One region of the Streptomyces sp. NPDC039423 genome, then DNA from elsewhere that is predicted to be linked to it. Evidence: riboswitches for the same ligand, from Rfam matches in the RefSeq annotation. Region 1 holds a riboswitch; each other region holds the start of a gene.

The links. A riboswitch is a leader RNA that binds a small molecule or an ion and turns the genes downstream of it on or off. The one in region 1 is predicted to bind cyclic di-AMP.
Region 2: it holds a riboswitch for cyclic di-AMP, as region 1 does, so the genes downstream of both, ACZ7LK_RS27025 (M23 family metallopeptidase) here and ACZ7LK_RS20295 (transglycosylase family protein) in region 1, are expected to answer to the same signal.
Region 3: it holds a riboswitch for cyclic di-AMP, as region 1 does, so the genes downstream of both, ACZ7LK_RS28345 (M23 family metallopeptidase) here and ACZ7LK_RS20295 (transglycosylase family protein) in region 1, are expected to answer to the same signal.

The regions. Positions count from the first base shown of each region.
Region 1 is NZ_JBVKAH010000006.1:100,907-108,054, forward strand. It holds gene ACZ7LK_RS20275 (Ppx/GppA phosphatase family protein) at 275-1,267, opposite strand; gene ACZ7LK_RS20280 (DUF501 domain-containing protein) at 1,264-1,800, opposite strand; gene ACZ7LK_RS20285 (FtsB family cell division protein) at 1,815-2,285, opposite strand; gene eno (phosphopyruvate hydratase) at 2,392-3,678, opposite strand; gene ACZ7LK_RS20295 (transglycosylase family protein) at 3,987-4,691, opposite strand; cyclic di-AMP (ydaO/yuaA leader) riboswitch at 4,695-4,869, opposite strand; gene ACZ7LK_RS20300 (transglycosylase family protein) at 5,130-6,044, opposite strand; gene ACZ7LK_RS20305 (cytochrome P450 family protein) at 6,225-7,148, opposite strand, start outside.
Region 2 is NZ_JBVKAH010000010.1:14,542-21,689, reverse strand. It holds gene ACZ7LK_RS27045 (FG-GAP-like repeat-containing protein) at 1-478, shown strand, start outside; tRNA gene ACZ7LK_RS27040 (tRNA-Lys) at 664-736, shown strand; gene ACZ7LK_RS27035 (alpha/beta fold hydrolase) at 859-1,698, opposite strand; tRNA gene ACZ7LK_RS27030 (tRNA-Met) at 1,843-1,916, shown strand; cyclic di-AMP (ydaO/yuaA leader) riboswitch at 2,257-2,391, shown strand; gene ACZ7LK_RS27025 (M23 family metallopeptidase) at 2,403-3,512, shown strand; gene ACZ7LK_RS27020 (aldo/keto reductase) at 3,642-4,586, shown strand; gene ACZ7LK_RS27015 (PrsW family intramembrane metalloprotease) at 4,670-5,995, opposite strand; gene trmB (tRNA (guanosine(46)-N7)-methyltransferase TrmB) at 6,116-6,886, opposite strand; gene lhgO (L-2-hydroxyglutarate oxidase) at 6,956-7,148, opposite strand, start outside.
Region 3 is NZ_JBVKAH010000011.1:115,008-122,155, reverse strand. It holds gene ACZ7LK_RS28360 (DNA gyrase/topoisomerase IV subunit A) at 1-1,225, opposite strand, end outside; gene ACZ7LK_RS28355 (M16 family metallopeptidase) at 1,487-2,824, shown strand; gene ACZ7LK_RS28350 (M16 family metallopeptidase) at 2,821-4,215, shown strand; cyclic di-AMP (ydaO/yuaA leader) riboswitch at 4,449-4,610, shown strand; gene ACZ7LK_RS28345 (M23 family metallopeptidase) at 4,624-5,412, shown strand; gene ACZ7LK_RS28340 (GntR family transcriptional regulator) at 5,603-6,298, shown strand; gene ACZ7LK_RS28335 (HPr family phosphocarrier protein) at 6,465-6,746, opposite strand; gene ACZ7LK_RS28330 (bifunctional acetate--CoA ligase family protein/GNAT family N-acetyltransferase) at 6,921-7,148, shown strand, end outside.

The sequences.
Region 1 (7,148 bases):
GGTCATGGCGCCACAGGGGAACCAGGGTGTATCGCACGTCGTTGTTCACCCCCGTTGAACTGGGACAGCGAGCACCTTTTAACCGTGGACCGCCACCGGAGTTCACACCTGCGAAACATAGCTGAGGGTGCGGTACGGACCTGCGAAAGGGCCCCGAGCGGGGTCCGGACGGCCCGTGAACGGCTCCGCGACCCCCCTCAGGGCCCTTTTCCTTGTGAAGAACTTCACGAACTTTCTCCGCGGCCCCTTCCGGGACGCCCGGATCACCCGTGGATCAGACGAGCGAGAGGGCGATTCCGTCCAGGATGTCGTGTTCGGAGACGACCACCTCGCGCGCCCCGGTGCGCTCCATGACGGCCAGCAGGACCAGTGCCCCGGAGGCGATGACGTCCACCCGGCCGGGGTGGATCACCGGGATCGCGGCCCGCTCGTCGTGCGTCGCGGCCAGCAGCCGCGCCGTGACCTCGGCGACCTGCTCGTAGGAGATGCGCGACCGGTGGATCGCCGCCGAGTCGTACGCGGTCAGCCCCAGCGCGACGGCCGCGACCGTCGTGACCGAACCGGCCAGCCCGACGAGCGTGTCCGCCTCCCGCAGCGGGACGGTCTCCTCGGCCAGGTCCAGGGCCGCCTCGACGTCCGCCCGGATCGCCGCCACCTCGGCCTCGGAGACCGGATCGCCCTGCACATGACGCTCGGTCAGGCGGACGCAGCCGATGTCGACCGAGCGCGCCGCGCGGGCGTGCGAGGTGCCGACCACGAACTCGGTCGAGCCACCGCCGATGTCGACGACCAGGTACTCACCCGAGCCGGAGCCCGTGCCCGAGCCGGCGCCCGTGCCCGAGCCGGAGCCCGTGCCGGCACCGGCGCCCGTGCCCGCCGTATCCCGGGTCAGCTCCCTGGTCGCCCCGGTGAAGGAGAACTCCGCCTCCTGGTCACCGGTGATGACCTCCGGCTCCACCCCGAGGACGTCCAGCACGCCCCGCACGAAGTCGTCGCGGTTCTCGGCGTCGCGCGAGGCCGAGGTCGCCACGAACCGCAGCCGCTCCGCCCCGTACTCCTTGATGACGGCGGCGTACTCGCGGCAGGCGGCGAAGGTCCGCTCCAGCGCCTCGGGCGCGAGCCGGCCCGTCCGGTCCACGCCCTGGCCGAGCCGGACGATCGTCATCCGGCGGTCCAGGTCGGTAACCTCGCCGGTCGCGGGGTCCACGTCGGCCACCAGGAGGCGGATGGAGTTCGTCCCGCAGTCGATGGCGGCGACGCGGGTCATGCGCCGGCCTCCTCGTCCTGGCGGCCCGTCACGCACGGCCCCTTGGCCCACCACTCCGGCAGCATCGCCAGGGCCTCGTCACCCAGCGGGTTCACGCCCGGTCCGGCGGCCAGCGAGTGGCCGACGAGCACGTGCAGGCACTTCACCCGGTCCGGCATGCCGCCGGCGCTGGGGAAGCCCTCCAGGACCTCGATGGCGTCACGGCGGGCGATGTAGTCCTCGTGCGCGGCGCGGTAGGCGGCGGCCAGCTCCGGGTCGGACTGGAGCCGTTCGGTCATCTCCTTCATGACGCCGTTCGCCTCCAGCGTGCCGATCGCGGAGGCCGCGCGCGGGCAGGTGAGGTAGTACGTCGTCGGGAACGGCGTGCCGTCGGGGAGCCGGGGCGCGGTCTCCACCACGTCGGGGTTGCCGCACGGGCAGCGGTGCGCGATGGCGCGCAGGCCGCGCGGCGGGCGGCCGAGCTGTTCCTCGAACGCCGCGACGTCCGCCTCGGTGGGCTCGGTGCGTTCGGTCTGCGGAGGGGGCGTTTCCATGCCTGCCTTGGGTTCTACTCGCGGTCGGTGCGGTCGGCGGTGTCCACGCCGTCCCAGAGATTGGAGTACCAGGGGCGGTCGGCCGCGCCCTGGTCGTCGCGGCGCTGGCGCACCGCGTCGGGGTCGATGACCGTGTAGCCGGTCTCCCCCGGGAGTACGTAGTGCAGGTGCTCGCGCGCGAGGCGCCTGACGTACGCGTCGTCCTGGAGCCGCGCCTTCTCGTCGCGGAGCCGTTCGACGCGCTCGCTCGCCTCGGCCGCCAGCCGTTCCTGGTCGGCGATCTCGGCGCGCTGCGAGACCCACTGGCGCATCGGGTAGGCCAGCGCCACCACCAGGGAGCAGACGACCAGCGCCAGGAAGGCCGCGCGGCCGGTGAGCCGGGAGCGGCGGGCCTGGCGCCGGGTCTGGGAGCGGTAGACACGGGCGGCGGTCTGCTCGCCGAGCAGCCGCAGCCTGGTCGCGGTGGAGAACCGGTCCCGGGCCATCTGTCTACCCGCCTCCCCTTGCCCGTTACGTACGTACGTCCCCGGACACGGTACGGGACCGTGGCCGGGGACGTACGGAGGCCGAGCTGGTGGCCGGCCCGTGGGCTCAGCCCTTGAAGCGCGGGAAGGCGCTGCGGCCCGCGTACACGGCGGCGTCGTCGAGGATCTCCTCGATGCGCAGGAGCTGGTTGTACTTGGCGACGCGCTCGGAGCGGGCCGGGGCGCCGGTCTTGATCTGGCCGCAGTTGGTGGCGACGGCCAGGTCGGCGATGGTGACGTCCTCGGTCTCGCCGGAGCGGTGCGACATCATGCACTTGAAGCCGTTGCGCTGGGCCATCTCGACGGCGTCCAGGGTCTCGGTCAGCGAGCCGATCTGGTTGACCTTGACCAGCAGGGCGTTGGCGGCGCCCTCCTCGATGCCGCGCGCCAGGCGCTCGGGGTTGGTGACGAACAGGTCGTCACCGACGAGCTGGACGCGGGCGCCGAGCTTCTCGGTGATGACCTTCCAGCCCTCCCAGTCGTCCTCGAACAGCGGGTCCTCGATGGAGACCAGCGGGTACGCGTCCACGAGCTCGGCGTAGTAGTCCGTCATCTCGGCGGCCGAGCGGGACTTGCCCTCGAACTCGTACGAGCCGTCCTTGTAGAACTCGGAGGCGGCGACGTCGAGCGCCAGGGCGATGTCCTTGCCCGGGGCGTAGCCGGCCTGCTTGATGGCCTCGAGGATGAGGTCGAGGGCGGCGCGGTTGGAGTCGAGGTTCGGGGCGAAGCCGCCCTCGTCGCCCAGACCCGTGGAGAGGCCCTTCTCCTTCAGGACCTTCTTCAGGGTGTGGTAGACCTCGGCGCCCCAGCGCAGGGCCTCGGAGAAGGACTCCGCGCCGATGGGGGCGATCATGAACTCCTGGATGTCCACGTTGGAGTCGGCGTGCGAGCCGCCGTTCAGGATGTTCATCATCGGAACGGGCAGCAGGTGCGCGTTCGGGCCGCCCAGGTAGCGGAACAGCGGGAGGTCGGACGCCTCGGAGGCGGCGTGCGCCACGGCGAGGGAGACGCCGAGGATGGCGTTGGCGCCGAGCGAGGACTTGTCCGGGGTGGCGTCCAGGTCGAACATCGCCTGGTCGATCAGCCGCTGCTCGGTGGCGTCGTAGCCGACGAGCTCCGGGCCGATCTGCTCGATGACGGCGAGGACGGCCTTCTCGACACCCTTGCCGAGGTAGCGGTCCTTGTCACCGTCGCGGAGCTCGAGGGCCTCGAACGCTCCGGTGGAGGCACCGGACGGGACGGCAGCACGGCCGGTGCTGCCGTCGTCGAGGCCGACCTCGACCTCGACCGTGGGGTTGCCTCGGGAGTCCAGGATTTCCCGGGCTACGACGACGTCGATGGACGGCACGAGCATCTCCTTCTGGGATGTGACGCAAAATGTGACGCATGCGGTGCAGGGTCTCTTCGGCCTTGCGGCAAGAGCCTAACCGGCCCGGGAGCCGTGACCAGCCGACGCCCGCCTCCTGGGACGAAAAAGGGCTCACGAGGCCGCTTCACGGACATAACGCCACGAAACTTACCGACGAGTAGTTCGCGTGTGCGGGGGGTCGCTCAAGCGCGCGACCGCACGTGTGCGCGGAGCCGCTCAGGCGCGCGAACGGGAAGACCCCGGCCCGGCACGCACGGGGGAAGGGGCGCGCCGGACCGGGGTGGTGTGCGGGGTCAGCTCAGGTGGAGCTGCTGACCCGGGTAGATCAGGTCGGCGTCGTCGACGATGTCCTTGTTCAGCTCGAAGAGCTTCTCCCAGCCACCGGAGACCTTCTTCTCGGCGGCGATGGTGCTGAGGGTGTCGCCGGCCTTCACCTTGTACTCGCCGTCACCCTTCTCGACCTTCTTGCCGGTCGGGGTGGTGACGGTCTTCTTGGACTCGGCCTTCGGCGCGGCCTCGGCCTTGGGCGCGGCCTTCGGCGCGGTGCGCTTCTCGCTGCGCGTGGTGGGCTGCTCGGCCTCGCGCTCCTGCTGCGGCTGGGCCTGCTCGGCGCCGCCGTCGTAGGAGGCGCCGGACAGACCGACGCCGCAGCTCGGCCAGGCACCCTTGCCCTGGCTGGCGAGGACCTTCTCGGCGATCTCGATCTGCTGGGACTTCGAGGCCTGGTCGGCGGTCGAGGCGTAGGCGGTGCCGCCGTACGCGGCCCAGGTGGACGCCGAGAACTGGAGGCCGCCGTAGTAGCCGTTGCCGGTGTTGATGGACCAGTCGCCGCCGGACTCGCACTGGGCGACCTTGTCCCACTCGGCGGAGGTGGCCGCCGAGGCGGAGGTGGCGCCCAGCAGCGGGGCGGCGACGGCGACGCCGGTGATGCCGGCGAACGCGGCGAATCGGGCGGCCTTGGAGGGGCGACGGTGCTTGGCCTTGCCGGAGAACAGCATGGGACATCTCCTCACCGACGCCTGCGAGGTGAGCTGTCGGGTTCGGGCGTGAGCTGCCCGGCCGCGCGGCACCGTGGTGCGCGCGGCTTCACCCCAAGCCGTCCCCGTGCCATGTCTCCATGGCCGGGCCCGGCACGTACCTTGGGTCCCCCGCTCCTGCCTCCGGCGCGTGAAGCGACGACTGTTCCCAACGGCCGGCGGCAGGATTCGGCGTTCCGGTCGATGGGGCCCGCGGTGGCGAGCGGTCACGACCGTAGACACAGACCTTCCCGAAGTTCAAAGACGGACATCGGGGTCAATCCGCCCTTATGCGACGGCCCTTGACGGGCGTTTACGCAGGTGAAGGGCGGATTGTGCGGTTCCGTCGCTCCCGGAACGCCGATCGGTGTGAAGAGATTCATGTCTCACTTACACAGAAGCGGACATAGGGGCGGATACCTACGGCTGATCGGCCGTCAGCTCCAGGCTCTGACCGGGGACGATGAGGTCCGGGTCGGCACCGACGGTGTCCTGGTTGGCCTCGTAGAGGGCCGGCCAGCCGCCGGGGACCTTCTGCTCCTCCGCGATGTCGGAGAGGTTGTCCCCGGGGCGGACGGTGTACGCGCCGGGCGCGACGCTGCCCGGGTCGCGTGTCGCCCCGTCACCGCGCGAGGGATGCCCGTCCGTTTCGCGCCCCGTGGCCGAATCGCCGGTCCCGTCGGGGCCGGTGGCCTCCAGGCCGCCGTCACCCGCCGTGGCACCCGGGACGGGCGGGGCGGTGGGGTCGGCCGGGGCGGTGGGGTCGGCCGGAGCGGCCGGCTCCGTCACCGGAGTCTCCTCCTTGGCGGCCTCGCCCCGGTGCTTGCCGGTGCCCGGGGCCGGGCTCGCCGGCGCGCCGGGCGCCGACGGGGCGGGCTCGGCGGGCAGCGGGGTCCCGGCCGGCTTCGACGGCGTGGGCTTCGCGGGCGCGGCCGGATCCTCCAGCGTCTCGGCCGGGTCGGGCGCGTCCGTCGTCCCGGGGGCCGCCGGGGCGGCCGTCGTGGGGTCGGTGGCGGTCGCCTCGGCGGCGCCGCCCAGGCCCGCGATGGGGGCGCAGGTCTCCCACGCCCTCACTCCGGTCGCGGCGTAGACCTTTTCGGCGACCAGGATCTGCTCGCTGCGGCTGGCGAGGTCGGGGCGGGCGGCGTGGGCGAGGCCGCCGTACGACTCCCAGGTCTCCTGCGACATCTGGAGGCCGCCGTAGAAACCGTTGCCGAGGTCGGCGCTCCACATGCCGCCGGACTCGCACTCGGCCACCCGGTCCCAGGTGGCGGCGTCGGCCGCCGACGCGGAACCCGCGCCGAGCAGCGGGAGCGCGATGGCGGATCCGGTCACCCCTGCCGCGACGACGATGGCGGGGGCTTGACGGGGTCGTCGGTGCCGGCCGTTCCCGGAGCGCATGCGGTGCTGCCTTTCGCGTGACTGCTGAGGTGACGGTGAACGTAGCGGCATTCGAACGTCAGTCACAAGTCGATGCACCGGAGATTACGCGAAGATCACAGAAATGACGGACCGTCAGCCGCGGGACGGGACGAACGGGGTGAACTCCACCGGAAGCGTGCGCAGTCCACGCATGATGAGCCCGCCCCGCCACCGCAAATCGGCCGGATCCACCGCAAGCCGGAGGTCGGGCAACCGGGTCAGCAGCGTCGCCAGCGCGGTCTGCCCCTCCAGCCGCGCGAGCGGCGCGCCGAGGCAGTAGTGGATGCCGTGCCCGTACCCGAGGTGCTGGTTGTCCCGCCGCGCCAGGTCGAGCGTGTCCGGCTCGGCGAACCGCTCCGGGTCCCGGTCCGCCGCGGCGAGGACGACGAGCACCGGGTCGCCCGCGCCGATCCGCTCCCCGCCGATGGTCAGCGGCTCGGTCGCGAACCGCCAGGTGGCCAGCTCCACCGGCCCGTCGTGGCGCAGCAGTTCCTCGACGCCGGTCTCCAGCAGCCCCCGCTCACCTGCGGCGAGGGACGCCTGGAGGCGCTCGCGCTGGACGGGGTTGCGGAGCAGCGAGTGGACCCCGTTGCCGATGAGGTTCACGGTGGTCTCGAAGCCCGCGAAGAGGAGGATGAACGCCATCGCGGCGGCCTCGTTCTCGGTGAGGTGCTCGCCGTGGTCGGAGGCCTTGATGAGCCCCGAGATCAGGTCGTCCCCCGGGTTCTCGCGCTTGCGGTGGATCAGCTCCGCGAGGTACCCGCGCATCTTCTTCACCGACCGGGCGACCCCGCCGCGCGGCCCGCCGCCGTGCCGGATCATCATCCCGGCCCAGTCGCGGAAGTCGTCCTGGTCCTCGCGGGGCACGCCCAGCATGTCGCAAATGGCATAGATGGGGAGCGGGAAGGCGAACTCATGGATGAGGTCCGCGCTCCCCTTTGTAGCGAAATTGTCGATCAACCGGTCCGTGAGCTCCTGCACACGCGGCGCGAACTCCGCCACGCGCCGGGGCGTGAA
Region 2 (7,148 bases), on a different contig from region 1:
GTTCAACGTGCTGACGTCACCCGGCGACCTGACCGGCGACGGCCGGGCGGACCTGGTGGCGCGTCAGACGACCACGGGTGACCTGTACCTGTACGCGGACGACGGCGCCGGCAAGCTCAAGGCGCGGGGCCGGATCGCGACGAACTGGAAGGGCTACCGGGCCGTGTTCGGCGCCGGCGACCTGAACGGCGACGGGGCCGGCGACCTGCTGGCGGTGGACGGCGCCAACTCCCTCTGGCGGTTCGACGGCACCGCGGCCGGCACGGTGAAGGCGCGCGTCCTGGTGTTCGGCGGCAACTGGGCCACCGGCCGTAACGCCTTCGTGGGCGTCGGCGACCTGAACAAGGACGGCAAGCCGGACCTGGTCTCCCGCAACGCCGCCGGTGACCTGCTGCGCAACAGCGGCAACGGGGCCGGGTCGTTCGGCTCCACGGTCAGGATCGGTACCGGCTGGCAGGGCTACAAGGGCCTGTTCTAGGTCGTGTCCGGCAGGGCCCGTACGGCGCGTGTTCTCCGTGCCGTACGGGCCCTGCCGTGTCGTACGGGGCGGGGCGCGGGGCGGTGGGGCGGGAGGGCCGCCGGGGCGGCGCGACGGCGCCGGTTCCCCCGATACCCGATCGGACGGCGGGCGCCATGGGGCTATGCTCAGGGGTGACTCGTCGAGGGCCGTTAGCTCAATTGGCAGAGCAGCGGACTTTTAATCCGTTGGTTGTGGGTTCGAGTCCCACACGGCCTACGCACTCGGCCCCGGTCCGGAGATCCTCCGGACCGGGGCCGTCGTCGTTCCCGGGCCCGCGGGCCGGTGCGTGTCCGGGCGGGCGCACCGGCCGGGCGGCTCGTCCGCGGTGCCCCGGCCGGTCAGGACAGGAACGCCGCCGCCGTCGCGGTGAATTGGGCGGGGTCGTCGAGCCAGGGGAAGTGCCCGGCTCCCGGCTGGACGCGGAGGTCGGCGTCCGGGAACAGGGCGGCGTAGGCGGCCATGGCGCCGGGCGGGGCGGCCACGTCGAACTCGCCGGCGAGGACCAGCACCGGTGAGGTCCGGCGGGCGAACGCGGCACGGACGGTGTCCGGGGCGAAGGCGCCTTCGGAGGCGTGGACCCGCGCGGCCTCGTCGTTGCGCTGTTCGTCACCGGCGGCGTGGTGGGCCCGCGCGGCCGCGTCCCAGCGGCCGTAGGTGAACGGCGCCATGGCCCGCCACGAGTCGGCGGTCCCCCTTCCGGCGACGATCGCCTCCAGCGCCGCGTACGCCGCCGGGAACCACGGCTCGTCCCGGCGCCGTGCCGCCGTGGCGAGACGCGCGTCGCCGGTGATGGGGACGTCCACGGCCAGCACGCTCGGCGTGACCAGCGCGAGCCTGCCGACGCGCCCGGGGTGGCGGGTCAGGTACAGCGCCGCCAGGTTGGCCCCGGCCGAGTGGGCGAGCAGGTCCATCCGCTCCAGGCCGAGGTGGCGCCGGAGGGCCTCCACGTCGTCGACGAGCCGGTCGCACCGGTAGGAGCCGGGGTCGGCGGGCACGTCCGAGCGCCCGGTGCCCCGGAGGTCCGGCATGACCAGCCGGCGGTGGGCGGTGAGGCCGCCGAGGTCACCGAGGTAGGCGGAGGCCTGCATCGGGCCGCCGGGCAGGCAGATCAGTGGGGTGCCGGCTCCGGACACGCGGTAGGCCAGCGTGGTGCCGTCGTCGGCGGTGAAGGAAGACATGGACGTGACCATGTCACCCCTGTCGGAGGGCGGCAACGAGGTTCCGGTGGGAGGGCGCCCGGGGGTGTTTCGTCCTCTCCGGGCGGCTACCAGCGATATTGGTTAGGGATCGTGCGCCGGATGGCGTAAGGTGGTGTTCACCGACGCGGGGTGGAGCAGCTCGGTAGCTCGCTGGGCTCATAACCCAGAGGTCGCAGGTTCAAATCCTGTCCCCGCTACTGAAGGCGAAGGCCCGGTGCATTGCGCACCGGGCCTTCGTCGTGCCCGGCCCTTTCCCGTGGCGCCTTTCCCGGGACGTGTGCACCCGTTCGCTCCGTGGGCACGCTGCGTAGTCGGTGGGTGTCGCAGCGCGGATGACGTGACGGTCCGTCAGTATCAGTGTGGTCGGTGCATGTTTCTGAGGCATGGTCAACTCGCCCGTATGTGCCCGGTTGTCGTCCGGTATATCCGGGGGCCGGGCGGTTAATGATCAGTAGGAACAGCTTGGAATCCGGAGCCCCCGTCTATTAACGTTCGATAACGCAGCGCGGTCGTCCCAGTCGTCGCAAGAGACGGCACCGCGCGCGTGCGCCGAATTCCGCAAGGGAACCGGGGAACCACCACCTTGGGGTGAATCGGGCCGAAGTGGGCCCGTAGGAGACCTTCCTGCTCCGAACCCGTCAGCTAACCCGGTAGGCGAGAAGGAAGGAAAGGAGTGCGCCTCCGTGGCGTCCAACAGGCCTGCCCCCGAAGCTCCATACGGCTCTCCCGCCTCGTTCCAGTCTTCGGGTATCCCGGACGCCGCACCCGTAAACGGGCAGTGGGAGGAATGGAACCCCACCGAGGAGACCGTCCGCCCCGTCCGGGGCCGGCACCGGGTGGCCAAGCAGCGCGGCGGACTCGCCCGTAGCTCCACCGTCCTCGGTGTCGGCGTGATCGCGGCGGTCGGCGCGGGCGGCATGGCCACCGCGCAGGACAAGCCGGCGGTCTCCATATCCCTGCCGGACGTCATCACCGACCACCTGCCGGACGCCGAGTCCCTGCCCGGCATCGGCTCGCTGATGTCCGACGACTCCGGATCCGGCGAGGACCGCCACGACGACGGGGCGCTCACCACCGCCTCCCTCACCACCCCCGCCGCCGACGCGGACGGGAGCGGCGGCGCGGACGCCGGCGAGGCGCTGCGCGCCCGCATCCTCCAGCAGGCCGAGCAGCAGCAGGCCACCGCCGACGCCGAGGCGAAGGCCGCCGCCGAGGCCGCCGCGGCCGAGCAGGCGGCCGCCGAGGCGAAGGCGCAGCAGACCGCCGCCGAGAAGCAGGCCGCCGAGGAGAAGGCGAAGGCAGAGGCCGAGGCGGAGGCCGAGGCGGAGGCCGCCGCGAAGGCGAAGGCGGCCGAGGCGGCCGCGGAGGCGGCCCGGCTGGCCGAGCAGGCCGCGAGCTGGTCCCTGCCGACCTCCTCGTACACCATCACCTCGACCTTCGGTCAGGCCGGCAGCATGTGGTCCTCCGGCTACCACACGGGCCTCGACCTCGCCGCTCCCACCGGCACGCCCGCCAAGGCCGTCCACAGCGGCACCGTGAAGTCGGCCGGCTGGTCGGGCTCGTACGGCTACCGCATCGTCCTGGAGCTGGAGGACGGCACGGAGGTCTGGTACTGCCACCTGTCGTCGATGACGGTCGGCGCCGGGCAGCAGGTCGGCACCGGCGAGACCATCGGCCGGGTCGGCGCCACCGGCAACGTGACCGGACCGCACCTGCACCTGGAGGTGCACACCGCGGGCGGCGAGGGCATCGACCCCATGGCGTGGCTGCGGGACAAGGGCCTCACCGTCTGACCCGTCCGAGCGCTCGCTCCGGACCACCCGTCCCCGGCAGCCCTGGCGGCGACCCCCCGACGCCAGGGCTGCCGGTTTCGTGGCCGAACACCCGGAATATCCCGTCCGGCCGCCGCGTTGATCCACGCCATGACCTCTCTGCGCACCCTGGGCACGTCCGACCTCCACGTCTTCCCCCTCGCCCTCGGCGGCAACGTCTTCGGCTGGACCGCCGACGAGGCGCAGTCCTTCGCCGTCCTCGACGCGTATGCGGCGGCGGGCGGCAACTTCGTCGACACGGCCGACAGCTACTCGGCGTGGGCCGCGGGCAACGAGGGCGGCGAGTCCGAGGCCGTCATCGGCAGGTGGATGGCCGCGCGCGGCAACAGGTCCGACATCGTCGTCGCCACCAAGGTCGGCGCCCACCCGGACTTCAAGGGACTCGGCGCCACGAACATCAAGGCCGCGGCCGAGGAGTCGCTGCGCCGCCTCGGCACGGACCACATCGACCTGTACTACACGCACTTCGACGACCCGTCCGTGCCGGTCGAGGAGATCGTCACCGCCCTCGACCAACTGGTGCGGGACGGCAAGGTACGCGCCGTCGGCGCCTCCAACATCTCCGCCGAGCGCCTCCGGGCCTCGCTGGACTTCGCCGAGCGTGAGGGCCTGGCGAAGTACGTCGCGCTTCAGCCGCACTACAACCTGGTCTCCCGCGACACCTACGAGGGCGCTCTCCAGGACACCGCCGAGCGCGCCGGCCTCGGTGCCGTGCCGTACTTCGCGCTCGCCTCCGGCTTCCTCACCGGCAAGTACCGGCCGGGCGCCCGGGTGGACAGCGCGCGGGCGGGCAGCGCGGCCAAGCACCTGGACGGCGAGCGCGGGCGCGAAGTCCTCGCCGCGCTGGACGCGGTCGCGGCGGCCCGGGGCGCCGAGATCGCCACCGTCGCCCTGGCGTGGCTCGCCGCCCGCCCGACCGTCACCGCGCCGCTCGCCTCGGCCCGTACGGTCGAGCAGCTACCCGCCCTGCTGGCGGTCGCCGAGCTGGAGCTCACCCCCGACGAGCTGGCGACGCTGACCGCCGCTTCGGCTTGACGGCCGCCTCGGCCTGACGGGCCGCGCCCCGCCGCCGCGCCTCGGCCTGACCGCTGCCTCGGCCTGACGGCCGGCGGGCGGGGTCAGAAGCGGTACGGGTTGTAGCCGCCGTAGTCGAGGTGCGGGGGTGGCGTCCACACCCGGCCGGTGGCCTGCGCGGCGTACGTGAGCGCCGGTCCGGCGACCTCCTTGCGCTGCCACAGGTGGTGCAGCAGCTCCTGCTCCCGGGCCGCGAAGTCCGCGCCCACCGCGCCCCGGCGGGCCCGGTGGCGGAGGAACGCCAGGGACGTGGCGAACGCCTCGTACTCGCCGACCGCGCGGGCCGCCGCCGGGCCGAAGCAGCGCGCCGCGTACCCGCGCGCCAGCCCGCGCGCCCGCATTGAGGAGAGCGCGAGCGGTTCGGCGGGGGAGAGCCAGCCCGCCGCCGCGTACGCCGGGAGCTCGCCGGACACCGTGCGCAGCTCGCGCTGGCGCGACCAGATCGCCAGCCACGTCAGCAGTCCGAACGCGGGCAGCATGAACGCCCCGTACACCGCGTAGAACCCCCACGGCCCGTACGCCGCCGACCCGTTCCACAGCGCGTGCATGCCCATCGCCAGGGCCAGCCCCAGCAGCGGCAGCGCCACGCGGCGGATCCTCCGGCGGCGCGCGGTGAGCGCGGCGATGCCGAAACCGATGCCGGTGAGCACGGTGAACAGCGGGTGGGCGAACGGGGACATCACGATCCGCACGAAGAAGGTCGCGGCCGTGACCGACGCGAAGCCGGACGTCCCGAACTCCTGGTCCTCGCCGAAGGCGTTGCCGAGGTACAGGATGTTCTCGGTGAAGGCGAAGCCGGTGGCGGTGAACCCGGCGATGACCACGCCGTCGACGATCCCGGTGAAGTCCCGTCTGCGGAAGACGAAGACCAGCAGCACGGCGGCGGCCTTCGCGCTCTCCTCCACGACCGGCGCTATGACGGTCGCGCCGAGCGTGTCGGCGGAGGCGGGGTCGGCGGTGGCGGTGGCTATCCAGCGGGTCGCGAAGGTGTTGGCGACGATGGCGACGAGTGCCGCGGCGCACGCCCCCCACGCGAAGGAGAACAGCAGGTTCTTCCACGGACCCGGCTCGACCCGGTCGAGCCAGCGGAACGCGGCCATGAGGAGCGGAACGGGCAGCAGGGCGAGGCCGAGCCCGACCAGGAAGCCCTCCGTGCCGGTCTGCTCCCGGACCAGCGCGAGGATCACCAGCCCGCACAGGGCGAGCACGATGACCACCGCGGAAGCCCGCACCACCTTGCTGCGCCAGAACGCGCGGCGGGGCTTGTAGCGCCAGCGGGCACGCTCCGGCACGGCGTCGAACGACGGTCGTGGTTCGTACGCCGGGACGGCCGGATACGGCGAGTGGGCTTGCGCAGGCGAAGGGGACACGTGATCGACCCTAACGACCGCCACCGACAGTCCGCGACGACATCGGCCACGGCCTGGACGCCACACCGTCCGGGCGTCAGGCCCGGGTGCTCGCGCCGTCCGGTGCGGCGCGGCGCGCGGTCAGGTTTGCGCCCGGGCGAACAGCAGGTCGTGCACCACGTGCCCCTTGTCCAGGCCCTGGCCCTCGAAACGGGTCAGCGGCCGGAAGGCGGGGCGCGGCGCGTACCCCCCGTCGGGCATGGTGTTCTCGAAGTCGGGGTGGGCCGTCAGCACGTCCAGCATCTGCTCGGCGTACGGCTCCCAGTCGGTGGCGCAGTGCAGTACGGCACCGGGCTTCATCCGGGTGGCGACCAGGCCGAGGAACTCGGGCTGGATCAGCCGGCGCTTGTGGTGCCGCTTCTTGGGCCAGGGGTCGGGGAAGTAGACGCGTACGCCGTCGAGGGCGTCCGGAACCAGCATCTCGCGCAGCAGGATGATCGCGTCGCCGTTGGCCACCCGTACGTTCGTCAGGCCCGCCTTCTCGGCGAGGGACAGCAGGTTGCCCTGGCCGGGCGTGTGCACGTCCACCGCGAGGATGCCGGTCGACGGATCGTCGGCGGCCATCTGCGCGGTGGCCTCACCCATGCCGAAGCCGATCTCCAGCACGACCGGGAGCCCGCCGAACATCTCGTCCAGGTCGAGCGTGCGCTGCCCGTCGATGTCCAGCCCCCAGGCGCCCCACAGCCGCCGCAGCGCGTCGCCCTGCCCGGGCGTGACGCGGCTGCGCCGGGGCTGGAAGCTGCGGATCCGCCGCTCGAAGTGCGACCCGGCGGGGTCGGGCGCGGGGCCCTCGGGGAAGCGGGGCTCGCCCTTGGGTCGGCGGGGGACGGCGGTTTCACGGGACTCAGACACAATGCCCCGATTCTACGGCGCCCCCGGGGCGCGCCGCCCCGGCCGGCGGCCCACCGGCGGCCGCCGGGGTCACCCCAGGTGCGTCAGGGCCCGCCGGGCGACCTCGCGGCCGATCGGCAGGGACGCCGTCGCCGCGGGGGACGGGGCGTTCAGCACGTGGACCGTCCGCGGGGCCTCGCGGATCAGGAAGTCGTCGACCAGGGTCCCGTCCCGCAGCACCGCCTGGGCGCGGACGCCCGCCGGGGCGCGGTGGAGGTCCCCG
Region 3 (7,148 bases), on a different contig from region 1:
GGATGACCCGGATGACCTCGTCGATGTCGAGCAGCGCCACCAGCAGGCCCTCGACCAGGTGCAGCCGGTCGCGCTTCTTGCCGCGCCGGAACTCGCTGCGCCGCCGGACCACCTCGAAGCGGTGGTCCAGATAGACCTCCAGCAGCTCCTTGAGACCCAGCGTGAGCGGCTGCCCGTCGACCAGCGCCACGTTGTTGATACCGAAGGACTCCTCCATCGGCGTCAGCTTGTAGAGCTGCTCCAGCACGGCCTCCGGGATGAAGCCGTTCTTGACCTCGATGACCAGCCGCAGCCCGTGCTCGCGGTCGGTCAGGTCCTTGACGTCCGCGATGCCCTGGAGCTTCTTGGCGGCCACCAGGTCCTTGATCTTGGCGATCACCTTCTCGGGACCGACCGCGAAGGGCAGTTCGGTGACGACCAGGCCCTTGCGGCGCGCCGTCACGTTCTCCACGGACACCGTCGCGCGGATCTTGAACGAGCCGCGGCCCGACTCGTACGCGTCCTTGATGCCCGACAGGCCCACGATCCGGCCGCCGGTCGGCAGGTCGGGGCCCGGCACGTACCGCATCAGGGTGTCCAGGTCGGCGCCCGGGTGCCGGATCAGGTGGCGGGCGGCGGCGATGACCTCGCCCAGGTTGTGCGGGGGCATGTTGGTGGCCATGCCGACCGCGATCCCGGACGCGCCGTTCACCAGCAGGTTCGGGAAGGCGGCGGGCAGCGCGGCCGGCTCGCGCTCCTGACCGTCGTAGTTCGGGTTGAAGTCGACCGTGTCCTCGTCGATCGACTCCGTCATCAGGGACGTCGCGTCGGCCATCCGGCACTCGGTGTACCGCATCGCCGCCGGCGGGTCGTCGTTGCCCAGGGAGCCGAAGTTGCCGTGCCCGTCCACCAGCGGCAGGCGCATCGAGAACGGCTGCGCCATGCGCACCAGGGCGTCGTAGATCGACGCGTCGCCGTGCGGGTGGAGCTTGCCCATCACCTCGCCGACCACCCGGGCGCACTTCACGAAGCCGCGCTCGGGCCGCAGCCCCATCTCGTTCATCTGGTACACGATCCGGCGGTGCACCGGCTTCATGCCGTCACGGGCGTCCGGCAGGGCCCGGGAGTAGATCACCGAGTACGCGTACTCGAGGAAGGAGCCCTGCATTTCGTCGACGACGTCGATGTCGAGGATCTTCTCCTCGAAGTCGTCGGGCTGCGTGGTCTTCGTGCTGCGGCGGGCCATCGCGGCTGCGGCTCCTTCACCAACAAGGTTGATCTGACGACGCCCATTGTGGACCGTCCCACTGACAACGCCGACCGCGACCCGGAAGAGGGACGCGACGGGGATCCGGGAACTCCACCGGGTGTCAGTCCGCTTGCATACAGTGGCAGGACTTCCACAGCGGTCCACGGCAGGTCGCGAGGGCCGCATACAGTGGCAGGACTTCCCAGCGGCCCGCAGCTGGATCTTTCCCCCATAGCGATCGAAGGGACGTACATGCCCATGGGTCACACGGCCACAGCCCAGGCCGGCTCCGGCGGCCTGACAGCGACCGAGCACCGCCTGGCCAACGGCCTGCGCGTGGTGCTCTCCGAGGACCACCTGACCCCGGTCGCCGCGGTCTGCCTCTGGTACGACGTCGGCTCCCGCCACGAGGTCGAGGGCCGCACCGGCCTGGCCCACCTCTTCGAGCACCTGATGTTCCAGGGGTCGAAGCAGGTCCAGGGCAACGGCCACTTCGAACTGGTGCAGGGTGCCGGCGGCTCCCTCAACGGTACGACCAGCTTCGAGCGCACCAACTACTTCGAGACCGTACCCGCCCACCAGCTCGAGCTGGCGCTGTGGCTGGAAGCCGACCGGATGGGCTCCCTGCTCGCCGCGCTCGACGACGAGTCCATGGAGAACCAGCGGGACGTCGTCAAGAACGAGCGCCGCCAGCGGTACGACAACGTTCCGTACGGCACGGCCTTCGAGAAGCTGACCGCCCTCGCCTACCCCGAGGGCCACCCGTACCACCACACCCCGATCGGCTCCATGGCGGACCTGGACGCCGCCACCCTGGAGGACGCGCGGAACTTCTTCCGCACGTACTACGCGCCCAACAACGCCGTCCTGTCGGTCGTCGGCGACATCGACCCCGAGCAGACGCTCGCCTGGGTCGAGAAGTACTTCGGCTCCATCCCCTCCCACGACGGCAAGCAGCCGCCCCGGGGCGGGACGCTGCCCGAGGTCATCGGCGAGCAGCTCCGTGAGGTCGTCGTCGAGGAGGTGCCGGCCCGCGCCCTGATGGCCGCCTACCGGCTCCCGCACGACGGCACCCGCGAGTGCGACGCCGCCGACATCGCCCTCACGGTCCTGGGCGGCGGCGAGTCGTCGCGGCTGCACAACCGCCTGGTGCGCCGCGACCGCACGGCCGTGGCCGCCGGCTTCGGCCTGCTCCGTCTGGCGGGCGCCCCCTCGCTCGGCTGGCTGGACGTCAAGACGTCCGGTGGCGTCGAGGTCCCCGACATCGAGGCGGCCGTCGACGACGAGCTCGCCCGGTTCGCCGCCGAGGGCCCCACGCCCGAGGAGATGGAGCGCGCCCAGGCCCAGCTCGAGCGCGAGTGGCTGGACCGGCTCGGCACGGTCGCCGGCCGCGCCGACGAACTGTGCCGGTTCGCCGTGCTGTTCGGCGACCCCCAGCTCGCCCTGACCGCCGTCCAGCGCGTCCTGGACGTCACCGCCGAGGAGGTGCAGGCGGTGGCCAAGGCCCGCCTCCGCCCCGACAACCGGGCGGTGCTGGTCTACGAACCCGCCGGCACCGACCACAGCGACCAGGTAGAAGAGGGAGCCGACCAGTGAGCGACGCCGCTGTGTCCCTGACGTCCATGGAGTTCCACCCGCAGCCCCAGGCGGGCACGCCCAAGCCGTGGGCCTTCCCCGCGCCCGACCGCGGCACGCTGGACAACGGCCTGACCGTGCTGCGCTGCCACCGTCCCGGCCAGCAGGTCGTGGCCGTCGAGATCTTCCTCGCCGCCCCGCTGGAGGCCGAGCCCGAGGGCCTGGACGGCGTCGCCACGATCATGGCGCGGGCCCTCTCCGAAGGCACCGACAAGCACTCGGCGGAGGAGTTCGCCGCAGAGCTGGAGCGCTGCGGCGCCACCCTCGACGCGCACGCCGACCACCCCGGTGTACGCGTCTCCCTGGAGGTCCCCGTCTCCCGGCTCGGCAAGGCCCTCGGACTGGTCGCCGAGGCCCTGCGCGCCCCCGCGTTCGCCGACAGCGAGGTCGAGCGGCTCGTCCGCAACCGGCTGGACGAGATCCCGCACGAGATCGCCAACCCGGGCCGCCGTGCCGCCATGCAGCTCTCCAAGGAGCTGTTCCCGGCCACCTCCCGCATGTCCCGCCCCCGCCAGGGCACCGAGGAGACCGTCGCCCGGATCGACGCGGCGGCCGTGCGCGCCTTCTACGAGGCGCACATGCGTCCCGCCACCGCCACCGCGGTCGTCGTCGGCGACCTCACCGGCGTCGACCTCGACGCGGTGCTCGCCGACACCATCGGCGCCTGGACCGGCGACTCGGCCGAGCCCCGCCCCGTGCCGCCCGTGACGGCGGACGACAGCGGCAGGGTCGTCATCGTCGACCGCCCCGGCGCCGTGCAGACCCAGCTCCTCATCGGCCGGATCGGCCCCGACCGGCACGACCGGGTCTGGCCCGCCCAGGTGCTCGGCACCTACTGCCTGGGCGGCACGCTCACCTCCCGCCTCGACAAGGTCCTGCGCGAGGAGAAGGGCTACACCTACGGCGTACGGGCCTTCGGCCAGGTACTGCGCTCCGGCCCGGACGGCGGGGCCGCCATGCTCGCCATCAGCGGCTCGGTCGACACCCCGAACACCGGCCCGGCCCTCGACGACCTGTGGAAGGTGCTGCGTACCCTCGCCGCCGAGGGACTGACCGACGCCGAGCGCGAGACGGCCGTGCAGAACCTGGTGGGCGTCGCCCCCCTCAAGTACGAGACGGCCGCCTCCGTCGCGGGCACCCTCGCCGACCAGGTCGAGCAGCACCTCCCCGACGACTTCCAGGCGCAGATGTACGCCCGGCTCGCCGAGACGGGCACCGTGGAGGCCACCGCGGCGGTCGTCAGCGCCTTCCCGGTGGACCGTCTGGTCACGGTCCTCGTCGGGGACGCCGCTCGGATCAAGGAGCCCGTCGAGGCGCTCGGAATCGGCCAAGTGACCGTGGTCACCGGCTGATTGACGCTGTCGCCCCGCTTCCGCGACCGCTCCCGGACCCCGGCGTCCCCCGACGCCGGGGTCCACCCGTGTCCCCCTCCCGGATGCCCGGCCAAATGTCCGGTTTGTTGCGGAGATTCGGTGTCTGCCCTGTGGCGTGCGCTACAAAAAACCGTGTCTGTTTGGTGATTGAAAGATCGGCCGCTTAGCGTCTGATGGGCTGTCCGACCGGTACCCGCCGCACCCGCGGCACCGGGCAGCCATCGCCGAGTCCCCGTCAGGCGCGAGCCAGGGGAGCCGGGGACCCATGAAGTCCCTGGGGTGAATCGGACGCCTTCGCAGCCGCGGAGGGGCCCGTAGGAGACCTTCCTGCTCCGAACCCGTCAGCTAACCCGGTAGGCGAGAAGGAAGGAAAGGATCAGCCACTTCATGGCGTTCACCCGTGCCACCGGGAAGCACCGTGCCCCGAGCCGCCTGAGCCGCAAGAGCGCACACGTCGCCGGAGTCGCGGCCCTCGCCACCACCGGCGTCATCGGAACCCTCGCTTCCCCGGCGCTCGCCGCCGCCCCGGACGCCGCACCCGGCTCGCTCGAGGACACCGGCCTCAACCAGGCGGTCATCACCGACACGCTCGCCGAGCAGATCGACGCCCAGGCCGAGGCCCAGGAACTGGAGGCCCAGGAGACGGCGGCCAAGGCCGCCGCCCAGGCGAAGGCCGAGGCCGAGGCGAAGCTCAAGGCCGAGGCCCGGGTGAAGGCGGCCCGCGACGCCAAGGAGCGCGCCGACCGCGAGGCCGAGCGCAAGCGGCTGAACTCCTTCCAGGCGCCCATCGCCGGCAGCTACGTCAGCACCGGCTACCAGACCGGTGGCGCCATGTGGTCCTCCGGCAGCCACACCGGCGTCGACTTCCACGCCGCCTCCGGCACCACCGTCGTCTCCGTGGGCGCCGGCACCGTCGTCGAGGCCGGCTGGGGCGGCGCGTACGGCAACAACATCGTCATCCGGATGAACGACGGCACGTACACCCAGTACGGCCACCTGGCCTCGATCAACGTCTCGGTCGGCCAGACCGTGATGCCGGGGCAGCAGATAGGCCTCTCCGGCTCGACCGGCAACTCGTCCGGCCCGCACCTGCACTTCGAGGCCCGCACAGGCGCCGACTACGGCTCGGACATCGACCCCGTCGCGTACCTCCGCTCGCACGGCGTCAACGTCTGACCGCCTCCGCTCCTCCGACAGGCCCCGGTTCGGGACACGAACCGGGGCCTTCGTCGTGTCGCGTCCCGCACGAGGCCGAAAAGAACTCCATGGATTCCGGGCGACTGTCGGAATTTTCGGCCCGCTGCAATAGAGTCATCGCACAAGCGTCAAGCGTTTGAATTTCGCGCGGTTCACAGGGGGTTCTGGTATGCGCATTCCAGCGCACTCGGTATGCACGGCGATCCGCGACGACATCGTCAACGGCGTGTTCGAGCGCGGCAGCCGGCTCACCGAGGAACACCTGGCCCGCCGCTACGGCGTCTCCCGCGTCCCGGTCCGCGAGGCGCTGCGCACCCTGGAGTCGGAGGGCTTCGTCACCACCCGCCGCCATGCCGGCGCCTGCGTCGCCGAACCCACCGAGCAGGAGGCGGCCGACCTGCTGGAGATGCGCACCCTGCTGGAGCCCCTCGGCGCCGCCCGTGCCGCCCAGCGCCGCACCGAGGCCCACCTCAAGGTGCTGCGGGGCCTGGTCAGGCTGGGTCAGGAGCGGGCGCGCGCGGGTCGGACGGAGGACCTCCGCTCGCTGGGCGGGTGGTTCCACGAGACGCTCGCCCAGGCGTCCGGCAGCCCCGCCCTGACCGCGCTGCTCACCCAGCTCCGGCACAAGACCACCTGGATGTACGCGGTCGAGACGCCCGCCCGTCCGGCGGACGCCTGGGCCGAGCACGGCGCGATCGTGGACGCCGTGGCCCGGGGCGACGCCGAACGCGCCCGCACGCTCACCGCCGTCCACGTCGAGCGCTGGCTCGCCACCCACCGGTTGCGGCGCTCCCCGGCACGCCAGGCGGGCGCGTACGTGAGGACTTCGCAACACCGCGTAAACACCGCGGGCATCCCTCATTAACGGCGGTGCCGTATACAAACAGGGGGAATTATCGCCCCGCATTTCCCTCGCCGGAATTGGCGTGTGCCCGTTTCCCGTGACCGGACGGAAAAGGCGGAGCCGTTCCCCCGGTGTCTGGGGAACGGCTCCGCCCGAAGCTGTCGTGCGTGGTGCGCGACCGAGGGGGTCAGACCGTCTCGGGGAGCTCCTCGAGCCCCTCGGCGACCAGCTTCGCCAGACGGTCCAGGGCGGCGTCCGCGCCCTCCGCGTCCGAAGCGAGCACGATCTCCTCGCCGCCCTGCGCGCCCAGGCCCAGCACCGCGAGCATCGACGCGGCGTTGACGGGGTTGCCGTCGGCCTTGGCGATCGTCACGGGGACGCCGGCGGCCGTGGCGGCGCGGACGAAGATGGAGGCGGGGCGGGCGTGCAGGCCCTCGGCCCAGCCGACGTTGACGCGGCGCTCAGCCATGGTGTTGCCCTTCGAGTCTCGGAGGTTGTCTAGACCAGTTGTCGCAGCCAGTCTCTCATGTCCCGCAGGGTGCTCGAACCGGCCTCGCGGGCCCGGACCGCCGCTCGGCCCGCCTCACCCTGCGTTGTCCACAGCACCTCCGCGACCGGCGGCCCGCACCGTACCCTGGGGCCCATGCGGACCCCGTCGGATCAGCCGGAACACGTGTACCCCGACCACTGGGAGGCCGACGTCGTGCTGCGGGACGGCGGCACCGCGCGGATCAGGCCGATCACCACGGATGACGCCGAGCGCCTGGTCAGCTTCTACGAGCTGGTCTCGGACGAGTCGAAGTACTACCGGTTCTTCGCACCCTACCCCCGGCTCTCCGCCAAGGACGTGCACCGCTTCACCCACCACGAC